Regions from separate parts of the Micromonospora sp. NPDC005161 genome, predicted to be linked through region 2. Evidence: riboswitches for the same ligand, from Rfam matches in the RefSeq annotation. Region 2 holds a riboswitch; the other holds the start of a gene.
What was found. Region 2 has a riboswitch for S-adenosylmethionine ahead of ACWD5O_RS04515 (ABC transporter substrate-binding protein). Riboswitches for the same ligand answer to the same signal wherever they lie in the genome.
Positions count from the first base shown of each region.

Region 1: linked by a shared signal. The riboswitch ahead of thrC (threonine synthase) and the one ahead of ACWD5O_RS04515 (ABC transporter substrate-binding protein) in region 2 are both predicted to bind S-adenosylmethionine.

Region 1 is NZ_JBSFYQ010000004.1:44,724-51,937, reverse strand. Features, by position in the region: gene ACWD5O_RS05485 (GNAT family N-acetyltransferase) at 1-36, opposite strand, end outside; gene thrC (threonine synthase) at 334-1,620, opposite strand; SAM riboswitch class I at 1,631-1,766, opposite strand; gene ACWD5O_RS05475 (DMT family transporter) at 1,890-2,858, opposite strand; gene ACWD5O_RS05470 (ArsR/SmtB family transcription factor) at 2,950-3,255, shown strand; gene ACWD5O_RS05465 (DUF4232 domain-containing protein) at 3,326-4,003, shown strand; gene ACWD5O_RS05460 (ABC transporter permease) at 3,998-4,894, opposite strand; gene ACWD5O_RS05455 (alpha/beta fold hydrolase) at 4,894-7,214, opposite strand, start outside.
Region 2 is NZ_JBSFYQ010000003.1:153,231-160,444, reverse strand. Features, by position in the region: gene ACWD5O_RS04530 (hypothetical protein) at 1-17, shown strand, start outside; gene corA (magnesium/cobalt transporter CorA) at 33-1,163, opposite strand; gene ACWD5O_RS04520 (amino acid transporter) at 1,393-3,345, shown strand; SAM riboswitch class IV at 3,432-3,543, shown strand; gene ACWD5O_RS04515 (ABC transporter substrate-binding protein) at 3,812-4,684, shown strand; gene ACWD5O_RS04510 (amino acid ABC transporter permease) at 4,728-5,504, shown strand; gene ACWD5O_RS04505 (amino acid ABC transporter ATP-binding protein) at 5,501-6,244, shown strand; gene ACWD5O_RS04500 (hypothetical protein) at 6,304-7,214, opposite strand, start outside.

The DNA of each region.
Region 1 (7,214 bases), on a different contig from region 2:
GTCGGCGCCGTCGAATGACGCGATGGTGATGTTCATGCCGCCGAGCGTGCACCTCGGAAACGCGATCGGGCCAGCGAATTAATCGCTGGCCCGATCGGACGTGGTCGGGAGGGACACTCGCACAACGCCTCCGGCGTTGGGTCGCAAGAACTTCAAAAGTCTCCGGCGAAATGCCCTCCCGCACGGAGCATCTTGCGCCGTCCGGTTCCTGCCGTCAAGTCCAGAGCGGCGGGTTTTCCACACTCACAGCTAAATGCCAGTTACCCGGCGGATCGGCCCGATCCCCCATCCGGGCGATCCCCCATCCCCGGCACGGGTGGGAACGAACCTGGGTCAGCCCAGGAGGCCGGCGTCTCGGGCGGCGCGGAGGGAGGGCTTGATGTGGTGCGTCGGGCCGACCTGGTTGGCTACCGCGTCGATGGTCTTCAGGCCCTCGCCGGTGTTGAACACGACCGTCTCCGCCGTGGGGTCGAGCCGGCCGGACTCGACCAGCTTGCGCAGCACCGCCACGGTGACCCCGCCCGCGGTCTCGGCGAAGACCCCGGTGGTACGTGCCAACTGTCGGATGCCGGCGCGGATCTCGTCGTCGTCGGCGTACTCCATCCAGCCGTCCGTGCGGCGGACCGCCTCCAGGGCGTAGAGGCCGGCGGCCGGGTCGCCGATGTTGAGCGACTTGGCGATGCCGGTGGGCTTGACCGGGGTGATCGTGTCGGTGTCGGCGTGCAGGGCGGTGGCGATCGGGTTGCAGCCGGCGGACTGGGCGCCGAAGACCTTCCAGCCGCCGGCCGGCGCCTCGACCAGACCGATCTCGACCAGCTCGGAGAACGCCTTGTCAATCTTGGTGAGCAGCTCGCCGCTGGCCATCGGGATGACCACCTGGGCCGGGATCCGCCAACCGAGCTGCTCGGCCACCTCGTACCCGAGTGTCTTGGAGCCCTCGGCGTAGTACGGCCGGACGTTGACGTTGACGAACGCGGTGTCCTCGAACTCGTCGGTCTCCACCAGCTCGCCGCAGAGCCGGTTCACATCGTCGTACGAGCCGTCGATGGCGACCAGGTCACCGCCGTAGACCGCGGTGGTGATGACCTTGCCCTGCTCCAGGTCGCTCGGGATGAAGACCACCGAGGGCACCCCGGCGCGGGCGGCGTGCGCGGCCACCGAGTTGGCCAGGTTACCGGTGGAGGCGCAGGCGAACCGGGTGAAGCCGAGCGCCCGGGCGGCGGTGAGCGCCACCGATACGACCCGGTCCTTGAACGAGTGGGTCGGGTTGGCGCTGTCGTCCTTGACCCAGAGCGGCGCGGTGATGCCCAGTTCGGCGGCGAGGTGCGGGGCCGCTACCAGCGGGGTGAGCCCCGGGTTCAGGGTGACGCGGGTGGACGGGTCCTGACCGGCGGGCAGCAGCGCGGCGTACCGCCAGATGTTGTCCGGGCCGGCCTCGATCCGCTCACGGGTGACCGTGGCCAGGGCTGTGGCGTCGTAGTCGACCTCCAGCGGGCCGAAACACTCGTAGCAGGCGTGCTGGGCGGCGAGCGGGTAGCGGGCCGAACAGGCGCGGCAGACCAGGGCGCGGGCGGGGCTGGCGGAGGTGTCGATGCCGGAGGCGGCGAGCGTCGACGTCATGTCGAGGGTCCTCTCATCTTTCCCCGCATCGCACGGTGCGGCGGGGACGGAATTGGCACCTGCCCCGCGGGGCGCTCAGCGGTGAGCGCGCGGGGTGGTTGCCGGGGCGTCGTCGGGCCGTATCCCTCAGCCCCTCTGGATGAGGTATTCAGTTGTGCCGCCGAGTCTAGGCAATGCGGCGACGGGAGGCTCCCGGCGTCCCGCCAGGTGAGCGATCGGCCGGCGGCGGCCGGGACGACCTGCGCCGTCGATCTGACTCGGCCGGCCGGTTAGCGGGCCACCACCGCGACCGGGTCGACGACCGCCGTCCGGTCGACGACGGCGGTCGCCTGGTCCGCGGGCACCGCGGCGGTGCGGGCGCGGGTCGCCACGTTGGCGGCGACCAGGGCGGCGATGGTGATCGCGGCCCCGACAAGCTCGACCGGCTCGGGCCGGTAGCCGCGGGCGATCTGCACTGCGAAGGTGGTCACCGGGACCAGGTTCATGAAGAGCGCGGCGTTGGCGGTGCCGAGCCGCTGCACGCCGGTGTTCCAGGCCAGCACCGCGACCACGGCGCCCACGATCACGGCGTACGCCAACTGCGGCGCGACCGCCACCAGGTCGGCGGCTCCCGGCGCGTGCTGCCAGCCGATGCCGTCGGCGAGCACGCTCGCGGCGAGCATGGCGGCCGTGCCGGCGAGCGCGGTGAGGGTGGTGTACCGCAGCGGCGACCAGCCGCCGAACCGGCTGGCGCCGTGGGTGTAGATGGCCCAGCCGAACACCGCGCCGATCATCATCAGACCGCCGAGGCCGAACTGACCGAGCCCGGCCAGGCTCCCGCGCGTGATCACCAGGCCGACGCCGAGAAGCGCCACCAGGGAGAGGGCCAGCAGGAGCGGCTTCGGGCGTACGCCGTCGCGGACCCAGCGGACCAGCTGGGTGATGACCGGGGTGGTCGCCACGAAGAGGGCGACCTGCTGCGGTGCGGCGTGTTCGAGCGCCAGGTTGGTGAGCACGTTGAAGCCGGCGAAGCCGACCGCGCCGAGCACCGCCACCTCGACCGCCCGGCCGCCGAGCCGCAGCGCGCCGGCGCCCTCGCGGAGCAGCAGGATGCCGACCAGGATGACAGTGGCCAGCAGGTAGCGGGCGGTGGTCAGGTTGAGCGGATCGACCCAGGTCAGCGCACTGGCCAGGATCGGGAACATCACTCCCCAACTGAGCACGGCGAGTAACGGGTAGGCGGCGGCGCGGGATCGCATCGTCAGCTCCAATGTTCGAGTACTTTCGAACCAACGACACCGACCCTAGGGAGATGTTCGACGATTGTCGAACAACGGTTACACTGGTCACATGGAGCCGCACGAACCCGACCTGGCCGCCGTACCGGTCACCGCCGTGCTGGCCGCACTCGCCGACGACGTGCGGCTACAGATCGTGCGGGCGCTCGCCGAGGGCGGCGAGCGCGCCTGTGGCACGTTCGAGATCGGCGTCTCCAAGGCGACCCGCAGTCACCACCTGAAGGTGCTGCGCGAGGCCGGCCTGACCCGCACCCGCGCCGCCGGCACCAGCCGCTACGTCCGCCTCCGCCGCGACGAACTGGACCGCCTCTACCCCGGCCTACTGGACGCGGTCCTCACCCAGTCCAACCGAGGCTGACGTCCGCGAGAGCTGCCGATAGCGAGGGGCCGGGCGGCGGTGGGAAGCCCACATGGGCAAGGATCGGTGAATGATCTTCCACGACGCTGCGACAGCGCGACGGACCAGCGCGGCGGTCGTCATGGTGCTCGCGCTCGGCGCCTGCGCCCCCGCCGACCATCGCGGCCAGGCCGGGGACGGCCCGAGCCCGCCGCCGGCGGTCACGAACGGCCGGCCGGGCGCGCCCAGCCCGACGGCGAGCGTCGACCCGCTGGCCGGTTGCCCGGAGTCCGGTGTCCGGATCCGGTCGACCGGGTCGGACGCCGCCATGGGGCTGCGCGCCCTCGGCCTGGAGCTGGTCAACTGCGGCGACCGCCCCTACCGGATCAAGGGATACCCGGCGCCGCGGGTACTGGACGAGGACCGCAAGCTGATCATCCTGCGCGTGCTGCCCGGGGCGAAGGGGATCACGTCGGGCTTCGACCAGCCGCCCCGGGAGGTCACCCTGCAGACCGGGGAACGGGCCACCGCCGCGGTGCTCTGGCGCAACCTGGTCACCGATTCGAAGGTGGTGGCCACCAACGGGGAATACCTTCGGGTCGCACCCGCCGCCGGGCAGCCGGCCGAGGACGTCGACCCGGACGGCCCGATCGACGTGGGCAACACCGGCCGGATCGGCGTCAGTGCCTGGAAGAAGGCAGAGCCGTCCACGCCGGTGCCGACGCGGCCCGCCCCACCGCCGGTGAGCCCATCGGACAGCCGGCTATGAGGTGATGTCCTTGCGGGTGAAGCGCCAGAACGCCAGCCCCCAGAACAGCGTCGCGTAGCTGATCGCCGAGATGCAGCCGCGTACCACGTCGTCGGTCTGCACCGGGGTGGAGAGCAGTCCCAGCCAGGCGGTGCTGAAGTGGGTGGGCAGAAAGTCGCGCAGCACGCCGAGGGCGGTGATCTGGTCCAGGATGCTGGACAGGATCCACAGCAGCACCGCGCCGCCCACCGCGCCCAGCGCGGCGTCCGTGGTCACCGACAGCAGGAACGCCAGGCCGGCGACCACCAGCAGGACGACCGCCAGGTAGCCGAGCACGGCCAGCAGCCGGAGCAGCCCCTCGGTCGGCTCCAGCTCGGCGGCGACCGTGCTGCGCAACGGCGACCAGCCGTACCGCAGGGTGCCCGCGGCCAGGGCCGTGCCGGCCAGCAACAGCAGGGCCAGCCCCGAGTACGCGAGCGCGACCACCAGCTTCACGGTGAGCAGCCGGGCCCTGGGCACCGGGATCGCCAGCAGGTAACGCAGGCTGCCCCAGCTCGCCTCGCTGGCCACCGTGTCGCCGCAGAACAGCGCGACGACGACCACGAGCAGGAACGACGCCGACACGAAGATCGAGAACAGGGTGAAGTTGAGCCCGCCGGACGTGGCCAGGTCGACCAGACTGGCGAACTCGTTGTTGCCGTTGTCGTCGTCGCCGCCCGAGTTGAACTGGAAGGCGACCAGGATGATCAGCGGCAGCAGGACCATGAACCCGAGCGCCAGCTGAGTCCGCCGCCGGGACGCCTGCCGGCGGAACTCCGCGCCGAACGGCATCGTCGCCGACGGCCGGTAGCCCCGGGCCGCACCGGCCGGATCGGTGACGCCCATCGGCGTCTCGACGGAAGAGCCAGCCATCACCGGTCACCGCTTCCCCGAGAGTTCTCGCCCACCAGGGCGAGGAACGCGTCCTCCAGGCGGCGCCGGGGCACCACCCGGTCCACCCCGATGCCGGCGCGCACCAACTCGGCCACCACGTCGCTGCGGGCCGTGCCGTTGGTGTCGACCACCAGCTGACCGTCGCTCTCCGGCAGCACCCGGACCCCGTGCAGCCGGTCCAGCACCGCCCGCGCCGCCACCGGGTCGGTGACGTCGAAGAGGACGCTCGGCGACTCGCCCACGATCTCCTCCACCGGCCCGGACGCCACGATCCGGCCCTTGTTCACCACCACCGCGTGCGTACAGGTCTGCTCCACCTCGGCCAGCAGGTGGCTGGAGACCAGCACGGCCCGGCCGTCCGTGGCGTACCGCTGGAGCACCCGGCGCATCTCGGCGATCTGCGGCGGATCGAGCCCGTCGGTCGGCTCGTCCAACACCAGCAGCTCCGGCAGGCCCAGCATGGCCTGCGCGATGGCCAGCCGCTGGCGCATCCCGTGGCTGTAGTTCTTGATCTTCCGGTGCACCGAGTCGCCCAGGCCGGCGATCTCCAGTGCCGCGTCGAAATGCGCGTCCTCCCACGGCCGCCCGGTGGCCCGCCAGTACGCCTTCAGGTTGTCCAGACCCGACAGGTGCGGCAGGAAACCGGGCCCCTCCACCAGCGCGCCGATCCGGGACAGCACCGGCGAGCCGGGCACCAGCCGTCGGCCGAAGACGTAGATCTCCCCGGCGGTCGGCTGGGTCAGCCCCATCAGCACCCGCAGCGTGGTGGTCTTGCCGGCGCCGTTCGGCCCGAGCAGGCCCACCACCTGACCCGGATGGACCTCGAAGTCCACGTTCGACACCGCGACGAAGCCGTCCGCGTACTCCTTGCGCAGCCGGCGCACGGCCAGCGGCGTGCCCGCGTACTCCGGGTGCACGGAGCGGTCCTGCCGGCGGTGCCGGCGGCGGACCACGGCCACGACCACGACGAGGCCGATCGCGATGGCGGCGAGCAGGCCGGCGAGCACCCAGCGCCAGATCGTCGCCGTGGTGGGGATCGGCTCCCCGCTGACCGTGGGCAGGCTGACCGCGCCGTCCGCCGCCACCGTGTAGACGGTGGGCTGGGCCGGCGTGGTGTACGCCTGGTCGGAGCTGGCCACCACCAGCCGCAGCTGGTGACCGGCCTCGACCCGGCGGACGATCCCGGGCAGCGTCACGGTGACCGGGCGGGCGTCCTGCACCCGCTGCGGCAGGCCGGTGAGCCGGACCGGGGCGACCAGCCCGTTCGGCAGGGTGGCCGCGCCGTCCGGGTCGACGTCGTAGAGCTTGACGAAGAGCACCGCCTCGCCGGTCGGTGAGGCGGCCCGCAGGGTGACGGTGGGGGCGCCCGCCACGTCGACCGCATCGGTCAGCGGCGCCGACTCGAAACGGGCGTGCTGGCCGGGCACGTCGCCGGCCACCCCGTCCAGCAGCGAGGCGAGGCCGCCGGCGAACGGCACCCAGGAGATGGCGGCCGGGTTGCCGTTCGGGGGGTTCGCGATCGGCTGGGCCGGGCCGGCGACCGTGACCTCCCGGCGGGCAGTGCCAACCAGGCCCGGGTAGTCGGTGCGGCGGAAGCCGGTCGCGACCAGGCCCCGGTCGAGCGCGTCGAAGCCGGCGATCCGCGACCAGGTGAAGTCGTCGCCGGGCGCGTCGCCCTCGCCCTTGACGTAGTGGTCCAGCCACTGGACGGTCAGGAACTTCACCCGGTCCGAGTCCGAACGGGGGCCCGCACCGCCGTCGTGCCCGCCGGTGAACCAGGCGACCCGTACCGGCGTGCCGGCGGCGGCGATGCCCTTCGCGTTGGCGTCCGCCTCGCCGAGGGGGAAGAGGGTGTCCGCCTCGCCCTGCACCAGCAGGGTGGGCGCCGCGATCCGGTCCAGCACGCCCGCCGGGCTGGACCGGCGCAGCAGGTCCACGGCGGCCTGGTCGGCCCGGCCGGTGGTGGCGATCCGCAGGTACGCGGCGCACACGTCGGCGGCGAACCGGCCGCAGGACGGGTCGGCGGCACCCGCCGGAACGCCACCGGGACCGGTGCCCGGGCCGGCGCCCGGCCCCGGGCTGGGCGGGCCGGCTGACGCGGGTGCTCCCTCGGGCTGGGCGGCGGTCCCTCCGGAGAGCCCGGCCGGGCCGGTGCCCACGTTGCCGCCCCCACCGAAGAAGAGACCGGCCCAGCCCTTCTTGAACACGCCCTCGGTCGGCGCTCCGCCGGTGCTCTCCGGCAGGAACGCCCGGGACAGGTCGTTCCAGGTGATCATGGGGACGATCGCGTCCACCCGGC
Region 2 (7,214 bases):
TGCGCGGCATCGAGTGACCCTCGCCGGTCCGGTCACAGCCAGCCGCGCCGCTTGAAGATCAGGTAGAGGCTGCCGCAGACCAGGGCCATCAGCAGGAGCGCGAACAGGTAGCCGTAGCGCCAGTTCAGCTCCGGCATGTGCGCGAAGTTCATCCCGTACACCGTGCCGATGAGCGTGGGGGCGAACAGGATCGCCGCCCACGAGGAGACCTTCTTCAGCTCCTCGTTCTGCGCGTAGCTGGCCGCGGTGAGACTGCGCATCTCCTCGTTCTGCTGCTGCGAGACGAGGGTGGCGTTGACGGTGAGGATGTTCTGCAGCAGATGCCGGAAGCCGTCCACCCGCTCCACCACCTGCGTGAGGTGGTCCGTCACGTCCCGCAGGTAGCGGCGCAGTTCCTCGTCGGTGCCGTAACTGCCGGCGCCGGCCGCCAGCGCGTCGAGCACGGCGAGCAGCGGACGGGCGGCCCGCTGAAACTGGATGACCTCGCGGCTGAGCCCGTAGATGCGCCGGCTGGCGTTCGGGTCGCCGCCGAAGACCTCGGTCTCGATCTCGTCGATGTCGTTCTCCAACCCGGCCACCACCGGCGCGTACCCGTCGACCACCTGGTCGAGGATCGCGTACAGGATCACCTCCGGGCCCTGGGCGAGCATCTGCGCGTCCGCCTCCAGCCGCCGCCGCACCGCGGCCAGGTCCGGTGCCTCACCGTGCCGGACGGTGACCGCGAACCCGGGCCCGATGAACAGGTGCAGCTCGGAGAACTCGACCTCTTCCCGCAGGTCGTCGTAACGGGCGGCGCGCAGCACCACGAAGAGCGTGTGCCCGTACCGTTCCAGCTTGGGCCGTTGGTGGGCGTTGATCGCGTCCTCCACCGCCAGGTCGTGCAGCCGGAACTCCCGGGCCAGCGAGGTGATCTGGTCGATGTCGGGCCGGTACAACCCGATCCAGGCCATCGCGTCGCTCTGCTCCTGCAGGCAGCGGTACGTCTCGGCGAGGCCGCCCGGCGACGCGAACCGGTGCCCGCGGATGTAGACGGCACTGTCCACCAGGCCGCCGGTGGGCGGCGTGGGCGGCTCTACCCGCGGCGGCTGGCCGACGCGGACCTCGTGCTCGTCGAGCCGGCGGCCGAAGCCACCGCCCGGGCGGAACCGACGGCCGCCGACCATGACCCGCTCCCTCCCCGGACGCACCAACCGGCGACTGCCCGAACCGCCCGGGGCATGTTCGGGGCGGGACGCCGGGAGGCGCTGCTTCCCCCGTGACCACGACCCGAAACCCCGCGACGCGCCGTCCGCGCGGGTGCCCGGGCGGGCGGGTTCCCCGCACTGGCGGACTGGCCCGGGTCCGCTGGCGGATACTCGCGGTGACCGTGGGCGGACGACGGGGGAAGCGCCGATGGAGGTCGACAGGCGCGCCGGCCGCCGGGCCGGTCGACTGCGGGCCTGGCTGATCGACGGCGGTTCGGAGCAGGCGGCGCAGCGGCACGGCCCGCACGGGCGCCCGCCGGAACATCGCCACCACTCGTGGTGGAAGGTGATGTGCCTGACCGGCGTCGACTACTTCTCGACGCTCGGCTACCAACCGGGCATCGCCGCGCTGGCCGCCGGCGCGCTCTCCCCGGTGGCGACCCTGGTGCTGGTGCTGGTGACCCTGCTGGGTGCGCTGCCGGTCTACCGGCGGGTGGCGGTGGAGAGCCCGCACGGCGAGGGCTCCATCGCGATGCTGGTACGCCTGCTGAGCTACTGGCCGGGCAAGCTGTTCGTGCTGGTGCTGCTCGGTTTCGCGGCCACCGACTTCATCATCACCATCACCCTCTCGGCGGCCGACGCGACCGCGCACATCGACGAGAACCCGTTCTGGCCCAGCGCGCTCAGGGGACACGAGGTCCTGGTCACGCTGCTGCTGGTGGCGCTGCTCGGCGCGGTGTTCCTCAAGGGGTTCGGTGAGGCCATCGGGATCGCCGTCGTCCTGGTCGCGGTCTACCTGGCACTGAACGCGGTGGTGATCGCCGACGGTCTGTGGCGGGTGGTGACGCACCCGAGCGCGGTCGCGGACTGGACCAGCGCGCTGACCACCAGCCACGGGGATCCCCTGCTGGTGATCGGGTTCTCGCTGCTGGTGTTCCCGAAGTTGGCGCTGGGCCTGTCCGGCTTCGAGACCGGGGTGGCGGTCATGCCGCACATCCGCGGGGACCGGCGGGACTCGGAGGACCGCCCGCTGGGCCGCATCCGCGGCGCCCGCCGGCTGCTCACCACCGCGGCCGCGATCATGAGTGTCTTCCTGATCACCAGCAGCGTGACCACCGCCGTCCTGATCCCGCCCGAGGCGTTCCAGCCGGGCGGGCCGGCGAACGGCCGGGCGCTGTCCTACCTGGCGCACGAGAACCTCGGTGAGGTGTTCGGCACGGTCTACGACCTGTCCACCATCGGCATCCTCTGGTTCGCGGGGGCCTCGGCGATGGCCGGGCTGCTCAACCTCGTACCCCGCTACCTGCCCCGCTACGGCATGGCGCCGACCTGGGCCCGGGCCGTACGGCCACTGGTGCTGGTCTTCACCGCGGTGGCGTTTCTGATCACGGTCGCCTTCGGGGCGAGCGTGGACGCGCAGGGCGGCGCGTACGCCACCGGGGTCTTGGTGTTGATCACCTCGGCGGCGACGGCGGTGACCCTCGCGGCGCGGCGGCGGCGCCAGCGTGGCCGGACGGTCGCGTTCGGGATCATCGCGATCGCCTTCGTCTACACCACCGCGGCGAACGTGGTGGAACGTCCCGACGGCGTGAAGATCGCGTCCTGCTTCATCGGCGGGATGATCGTGGTGTCGCTGCTGTCCCGGTTGTTCCGCGCCTTCGAGTTGCGGGTCGACCGGGTGGAGCTGGACGCCGAGGCCACCCGGTTGATCGACGAGTGCAGCGGGCGCCGCGTCCGCCTCATCGCGCACGAGCCGGCCACCCGGGACCGTGCGGAGTACCGCGACAAGCTCGCCCAGATCGTGGCGGACAACGACTTCCCGGCCGACAGCGCGGTGATCTTCGTCGAGGTGACGGTGACCGACCCGTCGGACTTCGAGACCGAGCTGCTGATCCGTGGCAGCGTGGAGCACGACCGGTACCCGGTGCTGAGCCTCGCCAGTTCCGCGGTGCCCAGCGCGGTGGCCGCCCTGCTGCTGGATATCCGCGACCGGGCGGGGCGGTGCCCGCACATCTACTTCGAGTGGACCGAGGGCAACCCGGGCGGCAACTTGCTGCGCTACCTGGCGTTCGGCCACGGCGAGATCGCCCCGGTCACCCGGGAGATCCTGCGCCGCCAGGAACCCGACCCGCGCCGCCGTCCGCACGTGCACGCCAGCTGACCTGCCGACCGGACGCCAGTCGCGGACGGTGAGCGTGGTCATAACGACTGGACGATCCGCCTCCCCGGGCTGCTAGCCTCGGCGCAGGTCATGAGCGCCAGCGCGAAGCCCCGGCTCGCTGGCCGGCAACCCTCCTCCGCGGTGGGGTGCCCCGGGTGAAGACCAGGCACCGGCACGACGTCGGTGCAAGCGTGGCCTGGCACCCAGGTCAGCACAGACCCGGGAGAGCCATGCGCATCCTCAGCACCACACCATCAGCCGACGCCGCGGATTCCCGCACCGGCTGGCCGACACCGGCACTGACCCGCAGGCGGCACGTGGACCTGATGCGGGTGTGCAGCGCCGCCTGTCGCGGCCGCGCGTACTAGCGCACCCCTTCCCGAACCCATCCCAGCGGTACGCCCACCGGGCGCACCGTCGGCGGCGCACATCTGCGTCCGCCGCTGCGCAAACTTCGGAGACACCTGTGCGATTCCTTCCTGCCCTGACCCGCGCCGCGGCCCTCGGCGCGGCCACGATCCTGGCCGCCACCGCGCTCACCGCGTGCGGCGACGACACCTCGTCCGACGCCGCCGCCAACCCGTACGGTCTGGCGCAGCCGGGCGTGCTGCGCGCCGGCACGCTGACCGACGCGCCACCGAACGTGTACCTCAAGGACGGCAAGTTCACCGGCTTCGACAACGACCTGCTGACCGCGGTGGCCAGCAAGCTCGGCCTGAAGGTGGAGTTCGTCGGCACCGACTTCTCCGCGCTGCTCTCCCAGGTCAACAACCACAAGTTCGACGTCGGCAGCTCCTCGATCACCATCACCGAGGCGCGCAAGAAGACGGTCGACTTCGGCAACGGCTACGACTTCGGCTACTTCGGCCTGGACGTGCCGGCCGGCTCGCCGATCACCGGCTTCGACCAGCTCGCCGGCAAGCGGGTCGTGGTGGTGCAGGGCACCGTCCAGGACGACTACGCCACCGGCGAGCAGCTCAACCCGGTCCGGGTGCCGGACTACAACGGCGCGATCAACCAGCTCAAGGCGGGCACCGCCGACGCGTGGATCGCCCCGGCCGAGATCGGCGAGACGTCGGCGGCCGACAGCAACGGCAAGATCACTGTGGCGGCCAAGCAGCTCAGCCCGGCACCGACCGCGTACGCCGTCGCCAAGGGCGGCGACAAACTGCGGGAGGCGCTGAACAAGGGCCTCGACGAGGTGATCGCGGACGGCACCTGGAGCCGGTTGCAGGCGCAGTACTACCCGGGTCGGCCCGTACCGGCGGACTTCCGCCCGGGCAACGGAACGGTGACCGTGCCGGCCGCACCGTCGGCGTCGGCGTCGGCCGCGTCCTGAGACACCCGGTGACGAGCGAGCGGGGCGGTAGGAGAGGCGACCAATGGATCCGTTGAGCACCCTGTGGGAGACCTTCTTCGACTGGGACGCGATGCGCGAGGCGCTGCCCGAGATGCTGACCGTCGGGTTGCCCAACACGCTGATCCTGGCGGTCTCCGCCGCCCTGCTCGGCTCGGTGCTGGGCCTGCTGCTGGCCGTCGCCGGCATCTCCCGCAGCCCATGGCTGCGCTGGCCGGCGCGGGTCTACACCGACGTGTTCCGGGGGCTGCCGGCCGCGGCGACGATCCTGCTGATCGGCGTCGGGCTCGCGCCGCTGGGCATGCAGGTCTGGGGACCTGACCCCTACCCGCTGGGCATTCTGGCGCTGTCGCTGATCGCGGCGGCGTACATCGGGGAGATCTTCCGCTCCGGCATCCAGTCGGTGGAGGCCGCGCAGTTGGAGGGAGCCCGGGCGCTCGGTTTCTCCTGGGGCGAGGCGATGCGGATGGTGATCATTCCGCAGGGCATCCGGCGGGTGCTCCCGGCCTGGGTGAACCAGCTCATCGCGCTGATCAAGGACTCCAGCCTCGTCTACTTCCTCGGCCTGGTGGCCAGCCAGCGGGAGCTGTTCCGGATCGGGCAGGACTACGCGGCCACCACCGGCAACGAGTCCGCGCTGCTGCTGGCCGGGCTCTGCTACCTGGCGCTGACCGTTCCGCTGACGCACGCGGTCAACTGGATCGACCGGCGGCTGCGCCACGGCCGGCCGGCCACCGCGCCGGCCGACGAGGACGACACCGAGTCGGCGCTGACCGGCGCGACGGAAGGGGACCGGCGATGACCGCCAGCACGACCACCTCGGTCAGCCTCGACGTACGCGACGTGCACCTCGCGTTCGGACCGAACCGGGTGCTGCGCGGCGTCGACCTGGCCGTGCCACGGGGCGCGACGGCCTGCGTGATCGGGCCGTCCGGGTCGGGCAAGTCCACTCTGCTGCGCACCATCAACCGGCTGATCGAGCCGGACCGCGGCGACGTGCTGCTGGACGGGCGCAGCGTGCTGCGCGACGACCCGGACGCGCTGCGGCAGCGGGTGGGCATGGTCTTCCAGCAGTTCAACCTCTTCCCGCACATGAGCGTGGTGCGCAACGTCACCCTGGCGTTGCGCCGGCTGCGCAAGCTCGGGGAGGACGAGGCGGAGGCCGTCGCGCGGGCCCAGCTGGAGCTGGTGGGGCTGGCCGGCAAGGCCGACGCCCGGCCGGCGCAACTCTCCGGCGGCCAGCAGCAGCGGGTGGCGATCGCCCGGGCGCTGGCCCTGCGGCCGGAGGTGATGCTCTTCGACGAGGCCACCTCGGCGCTCGACCCGGAGCTGGTCAAGGGGGTGCTCGGGGTGATGGCCGACCTGTCCGCCGGGGGCATGACCATGGTGGTGGTCACCCACGAGATGGGCTTCGCCCGGCAGGTCGCCGACACCGTGGCCTTCATGGACCGGGGCGTGGTGCTGGAGTCGGGGCCGCCGGAGGCGATCTTCGAGCGGGCCGAGCATCCCCGGCTGCGCCGGTTCCTCGCCCAGGTGCTCTGAACCGTTAGGAAGGGGCCCTTCCTATACACGAGGCGTTAACAAGGTGCCCTTCCTTCGCGTCAGGCGGCCTGGCGGCGCAGGTGTGCGGCGAACGCCTTCAGGTCGCCGAGCAGCACCAGGATGGCGTTGCGGTAGGCGACCGACGCCCACAGGTGCAGCTCCTCGTCGTCCAGCCCGCCGAAAGCCAGCGACAACGCCTTGCGGTGACGCCGGTCGAGCACCTTGTGCGGGCGGGCGAGCAGGTCACCCTCCCGGCGCAGGGCCTGCAGGTAGGCGGCCACCGCCTCCTGGTAGTGCCGGCCGGCCACCCGCTCCAACAGGGTGAACTCGAAGACGTTCAACGCCGCCTCGGATTCCCAGTAGGCGTCGTCCCGCTCCGGCGCGCTGGCGACGTGCCGGCCCATCGCGTGCCGGGCCTCGTAGAGCAGCAGCACGCCCCGGCCGGTGGTGCTCAGCGGCCGGCGTGGCGCCGGCAGCCGCAGCGTGCGCACCGGCGCCGCACCGGTCAGGTCCAGCGCGCCGGAGTACGACGGCATCCGCTGCGCCCCCGGTGCCGACTCCGGCACCAGGCAGGCCCGCTCCTGATACGCCACCCGTCCGCCGGTTGGCAGCGCGCGTACCGCCGCGGCGTGCAGCTCGGCCAGCGGTCGGTCGTCGGGGGTCCGGCCCGGCGGGAGGGTGAGGACGAGACCGTTGGCACCGGGCACCGGCACGCCCAGGACGCAGGAGTTGCGCAGGAACGCCCAGGTCGCCGCCGCCGCACGGAATCCGCTCGCGACGGCCTGCGCGTCGGCCCGCCAGTCCTGGGCGATCCGCAGCCGCTGCTGGAGGTCCGCCGTCGCGGCGGCGTCGTGCGGGTACAGCTGCCGGATCGCCCGGGGCAGCGACTCGAGGCGCAGATCCAGCGGGTCGCCGCTCGGTGCGGGCACGGCGTGCCGCGAGCAGTCGGCGTCGGTGTGCGGGTCGCCGG